DNA from 2 places in the Latilactobacillus sp. VITA-14 genome. Region 1 is predicted to be linked to the other one. Evidence: predicted binding sites of a transcription regulator. Region 1 holds the regulator's gene; the other holds the start of a gene.
The links. Region 1 encodes Rex, which represses fermentation and respiration genes when NADH is low (regulators of the CRP and FNR family bind a similar motif). Its sites were predicted from a motif close to TTGTGAANTANTTCACAA; they were not measured.

Region 1 (3,171 bases):
TAATTCAATCCCACGACGAATCCCAACTGGGTTAGCGCCGGCTGTGACGTTCTTCATCCCTTCACGAATAATTGCTTGAGCTAAAACAGTAGCAGTAGTTGTCCCATCACCAGCGATGTCATTCGTTTTTGAAGCCACTTCAGAAACTAACTTAGCACCCATATTTTCAAAATGATCTTCTAATTCGATTGCTTTAGCGATTGTCACACCATCATTAGTAATTTCTGGTGAACCGTAAGCTTTTTCCAAAACAACGTTCCGGCCTTTTGGTCCTAATGTTGTTTTCACTGTGTTGGCTAATTGGTCAACCCCTGCCAACATTTTTGAACGTGCGTCTTCTGAAAATTTAAGTTCTTTTGCCATAATTTATTCACCTCAAAAAATTTTTTTGTTTATTATTATTCAACAATAGCCATAATATCTTTAGCATGGAGCACTAAATATCGTTGACCTTCATATTCAACTTCTGAACCTGCATATTTATCGTAAATAACTTCATCGTTTTCTTTAATATCAAGTGGAATTCGTTTGCCGTCACTTGTTAATGTGCCGGTACCAACTGCGACTACTTTGCCGGTTTGTGGTTTTTGTTTAGCATTACTTGCCAAAACAATCCCACCTACTGTTTGTTCTTCTTCGTCTTTAACGGCGATAATCACGCGATCTTCTAATGGTTTTAACACTTAAAATCCCTCCATCAATTTTACTTTTTTAGCACTCTATCATATCAAGTGCTAATCACAATTTTTATCATAGCATTTTTTCAGAACATTGCAAGTATTATGCTAGCACTTTTGCAATTTGAGTGCTAATACGCTAAGCTATTGTCACAACAACCTTTGAGGAGCTTTCACATGACGCTATACAAACAAAATTTTTCAATTATCATTAGCTATTTGTTCATTTTATTGATTCCTAGTGCAGTCGTCCGTTTTGGTCATCTATCTGCCTCGTTTTTTCTAATCACAACCATTGTTGATTGCCTCGGTGCCGCCTGGTTACTCTATCTTAATCAACGCACACAAGCCAATGCCATTGAGCAGCGGCCTTTCCCACTCAAACCCATTATCATTTGGGGGGTGTGTGGCATTGTACTGGTCTTAGTAATTCAGATTCTCGCCGGCTTCATTGAACAAAACATTCTCCACATCACTGCCAAATCGCTCAACACCATTTCACTGATGACCATGATGCAACAACAACCGTTTCTTATTTTAGCAACGACCATCGCCGCACCGATTATGGAAGAAATCACGTTTCGCAAAGCAATCTTTGGTGGATTAGCCAGTCGCTTAAACCGCATTTTAGCCGCCATCATTTCAAGTTTACTGTTTGCTTTTTTACATCAGGACGGGCATTTGTTAATCTACACGGCCATCGGTCTTTTCCTATGTTGGCTGTACCGCAAGACAGGTTCGATTTTCACCACAATCATCAGCCATGCTGGGATGAACCTGATCGTCACTTTACTGTATCTCAATCGTTAAAAAAAGCGTTCAAACAGGCGGCTACTACGAGCAACTTGTTTAAACGCTATTTTTATTCTTGATTTTGTTCATCAGTATAATTATCGAGGAAGTAAATCAAAGTTTGTAGTTCTTTAGCCAAATCAACATTTTGAATCCGTACGTTTGATGGCACAGAAATTCGAATTGGCGTAAAGTTCATAATCCCTTTAATCCCAGCAGCCACTAATTCATCGGTGACTTCTTGAGCTTCATCAATTGGCACTGTTAAAATGACAATCTCGATCTGTTGGTTCTTCAATTGTTCGGCCATCTCGTCCATTGAATAGACAGGAACACCGGTTTGAATTGTTCCAATCATTTCGGGTTTAACATCAAATGCTGCGCTAATCCGAATATTATTGGTTTGCTTAAAGTTGTAGTTCAATAAGGCGTGGCCTAAATTCCCCACCCCAATCAATGCAACGTTTGTCAATCGATCTTGGTTCAAGGTCTTCTTGAAAAAATCTAGCAACGAAGCGACATCATAGCCATAACCACGTTTGCCCAGTGCACCGAAATATGAAAAATCACGACGAATTGTCGCACTATCTACTTTAACTGCTTCAGATAATCCAGTAGAGGAAATTTTAGTTTTCCCTGAATTGTTCAAAAAGTTTAAATAGCGGTAATATAAAGGCAATCGTTTTGCAGTTGCTCTTGGGATATTATTCTCAACCATTTGAAACCTCCTTTTTGATTTGCTTGTGAAAATAGTGTAGTACCATACTGAAATCATACTGAATTTTCTTGTGAAAAGCAATATATTTACAATTTTGACTGTCCATCGTTTAAATCTGTTATGATAGTTGACAGTAGTATTATAAAAATGAACGCAATTAACTTTAAAAAACACCGCACGAAAGGATTTTTAGCCGTGATATTATTACAAGTTCAACAAGTCGCACGCAGTTTTGGCGGCGATTACCTTTTCAAAAACGCACAACTCGAAGTACAAGACCGCGCCCGTGTTGCCCTCGTTGGTCCAAACGGGGCTGGTAAATCAACCTTATTAAAAATGATTGCCGGCATCACAACGCCTGATGAAGGCCAAATCATTCTTAGCAAAAATGCTCAAGTCGGTTACTTAGCGCAAGATAGTGGCTTAGACTCAACCCGGACAATCTATGCGGAGATGTTAACCATTTTCGATGATCTCCGCCAAATGGAAGCCCAAATGCATGAACTCGAGACCGCAATTGCGGACACAACCATTGACCATGCTAGCGAAGAATATGCAGCCTTACTAAAACGATATGACCAAGTCCAACACGATTTCTCTGAAGCTAATGGTTACGGCTATGAAGCCGAAATCCGTGGCGTCTTACATGGTTTCCAATTTCCAGAAGACACCTTTGAAAAGCCAATCAGTACACTATCGGGAGGCGAACGCTCGCGACTCGCACTTGCTAAGTTATTGCTTGAGAAAAAAGACGTCCTTATTTTGGACGAACCAACGAACCATTTAGATATCGAAACACTAACATGGTTGGAAAATTATTTACAAACTTATCCCGGTGCCTTGCTCACCGTCTCGCATGACCGGTACTTCTTAGATAAAATCACTAAAGAAGTCTACGACATGAGTCGCCACACATTGACCCATTATACCGGCAATTACAGCCATTTCTTAAGTTTAAAAGAAGCTAACCTCTCACTCGAATGG
Region 2 (3,171 bases), on a different contig from region 1:
TATCGGCGCCCCCAAAGGCCCGTGAGCTGAGGAGAATGGCCTGATCAGCCCCCATTGCGAGACCGTCGCGCAGCGAACTCATGAATCCGTCCGGCCCCATGCTCAGCAAAATGACTTCTCCACCAAGTTGATCTTTAATCCGGAGTGCTTCTTCGATCGCATTTTTATCAAATGGATTGATGACCCCTTCGACATTATCCCGCACCATATTGTTCGTCTTGGGATCGATTTTGACCGAATCACTTCTTGGTACCTGTTTAATGCAGACCACAATTTTCATGTTGTTCACCCCTTACTGATTAACCTGTTTTAGTGCAATTTCACCGCTCATCCGTTCTACCGTACCTTCAGCAATTTCCATGGCCCGCGCATCACGAATGAGGTGCTCGATCGGATACTCGCGACTATACCCGTAGCCAGCCAGTACTTGAAGCGCCATATCGCCGCACCGGACCGCCGAACGACTTCCGTACGATTTTGCCATCGCGGCAACTTTGGCATACGACTGTCCCGTGATCTTCAACTGTGCCGCATGCTGATACAGTAGCTCCGTGTTCTGACGGGCAATCGCGATTTCTGAAATTTTTTCTTGAATGGTTTGTAATTCATAAAGCGGGGTATCGAGTGCTTTACGCTGCTTCGAATAGTCGACCGCAATCTGTAATTCGTGTTCCATAATGCCCGTGAGGACGGCGCCCATCAAGATCCGCGCGTCGTCGTGGGCGTTATTGCCGATTTCGAGGCCTTGGCCGATCTGACCAAGTAGGTGGTAACCCGGCACCTTGATATGATCCATCACAATTTCGCCGACGGGTGTCCCGCGTAGACCAATGAAGTCTTCACGCTTTCCAAATGAAAAACCAGGCATATCCTGATCCACGACAAACACGGCCATTTGATCATCTTCCGTTTTTGCCAACACACAGTATACCTGGGCGAGGCCGCCGTTCGTGATCATAATTTTATCGCCGGTAATGATCCAATCATCGCCACTCTTCACAGCCCGCGTAGCAATCCCACGCGGGTTTGAGCCCCCAGACGATTCAGTCTGCGAGAAGGCAAAAATTCGATGGGCCGCACTCGTCAGATACTCATCCTTTAAGCGCTGATCACCATACTTTAAGAGCTGTTCCAACGTCTTAAAGTGGCCTTCCAGTGTAACTGCCATGCTGGCATTACCAATGGCCATCAGGTGAATCGCCTTGGCAACGCTGTCATAGCTAATGCCTGCTCCGCCATATTCACGTGGTAGTGTCATTGTTAACAAGCCATTATCGATCACTTTTTGGAATAAGCCTTGCGGATAATCACCCTGGGCGTCGATTTCCATATCCAGCGGTGCTAGTTCATTTTCGGTAAATTCACGGACCATTCTATGCAACATTGAAGCCGCCATTTTTTCTTGGTTTTCCATTCCGTGCCACCCCTTTTAATTTAATAATTCACAATATCTCGCCTTCTATTGTATATTCCATTATTATATTAGTCAATACGAGCATTTTAAGTATCTAGAACTATTTTATAAACTTGATGGACGTCAAGTTTATATCTCCCAAAAGCTAATACACTTTAGTCGAACTAAAATTAAGGGAGAGATCATATGCAACATAATATTCTTAAATATGGGGTAGATTGTAAAATTAATCCGAACGCCCATTTGGATATTGGACAGCCCTAGTTCACAAAAGGTTTCGATTTTAATTCGTTCGGAATAGGTTATACTAGACAAAAGATCAGCTCCTAAAAGATGGGTTTGTGGTAAATACCATTTTAAAGGAAGCTGATCTTTTTTGTCCGAACAGCGTTCGGATTAATTTTACAATCTACCCGATATCGAATAAAAGTTGTCCGCTTTTATGTAAGCGCAAGGAAACTCGTTCTTTTAAGGACGTGCTGAATTGCGCTATTTTTACGCCGTAGGTACTTTACACATAGCATAATTAAGAATATGCTATAACTGCTTGCTTGGCCTAATCAGGTACTTGTAAGCGCTGAACTGTGTTATACTAGCGGCGTAGCTATTGATCATTGTTCAGGTAATACAAGGAGGTTTTGCTGATGACCACACACTATGCAGCACAAATTGTACCATTGAATGCGGATAAGATTGGAACGGCTGCTTATGGCGAAGCGACGTTCGCAATTGCAGATGATGAATTAACGATTAAGATCACAATGCACAACACGCCGGCCAATATGCAGCATTGGGAACATTTTCATGGCTTTCCGGATGGTAAGCAGGCGTTGATCGCAACGGCTGCACAGGATGCGAATGCAGATGGTTTTGTTGATCTCATGGAGACTGAAGCCGTTTCGGGGACGACGATGGTACCTTTTGACGATGCCCCAGAACATATGGATATTCCCCATGACCGCTATCCAACTGCGGATGAGCACGGTGATTTTACTTATGAGAAGAAAGTCCCATTAAGTGAGCTACAAGCTAACTTTAAAAAAGCATTTGGTGAGTCGGAATTACACCTTGAAAAACGCGTGATCTATATTCACGGCGTGACTGCTAACGTGCACTTGCCAGAAAGTGTTGCCGGAATGGTCGGCCACTATGATGCACACGTTACGTTACCGATCGCGACTGGTCAGATCGTTGCGGTTGATTAATAAGCCTAAAAAATAAGGAAGTTGGCCCGATTGGTCAACTTCCTTATTTTTTATCAGCTATTGATCGGCAACTTTTTTCAATAATCGTTTCATCTCCGTGATCTCTTCACGTTGCGTTTTAGCGATCTTCTGTGCGAGGGCTTTGACTTCCGGATCCCTGAGTTGCGCGCGTTCACTGGTTAGAATCGCGGTCGAGTGATGGGGGATCATTTCTTGCATCCAAGCTGCATCGTGCACGGTCGCTTGGCTACGAACTAGATAAAGCGAGCCAGCAAATATCACCGCACTACCAAGTAGGATCAGGCGGTTCAAACGTTTATTCTGGTACATTGACCACATGAATAACAGCATTACAATGGCCATGGTGGCGCCCATAATTAGCGCCATATACAGTCGCGTTTGGCTTAGAAAAATATGATCTAATTGGAACACATTAAGGTACATTAACCCATACATAATAACTGTAGAGACAAGAATCATCAGTAAAAATTTCGTGTATTGTTTCATGACGTCCTCCTCGCTTTCGCTGGCTTTATTTTGACTATAACAAAA

Region 2: ACF1X7_RS08845 (acyl-CoA dehydrogenase family protein) is a predicted target of Rex. The motif match lies at 1,431-1,448, and genes of this name have one in related genera.

The regions. Positions count from the first base shown of each region.
Region 1 covers NZ_JBJKTM010000004.1:84,321-87,491, forward strand. Annotated here, with positions in the region: gene groL (chaperonin GroEL) at 1-363, opposite strand, end outside; gene groES (co-chaperone GroES) at 399-683, opposite strand; gene ACF1X7_RS03060 (CPBP family intramembrane glutamic endopeptidase) at 855-1,487, shown strand; gene ACF1X7_RS03065 (redox-sensing transcriptional repressor Rex) at 1,540-2,187, opposite strand; gene ACF1X7_RS03070 (ABC-F family ATP-binding cassette domain-containing protein) at 2,383-3,171, shown strand, end outside.
Region 2 covers NZ_JBJKTM010000024.1:18,078-21,248, forward strand. Annotated here, with positions in the region: gene ACF1X7_RS08840 (electron transfer flavoprotein subunit beta/FixA family protein) at 1-280, opposite strand, end outside; gene ACF1X7_RS08845 (acyl-CoA dehydrogenase family protein) at 293-1,414, opposite strand; partial or broken gene ACF1X7_RS08850 (IS30 family transposase) at 1,640-1,729, opposite strand; gene ACF1X7_RS08855 (hypothetical protein) at 2,059-2,619, shown strand; gene ACF1X7_RS08860 (DUF305 domain-containing protein) at 2,677-3,126, opposite strand.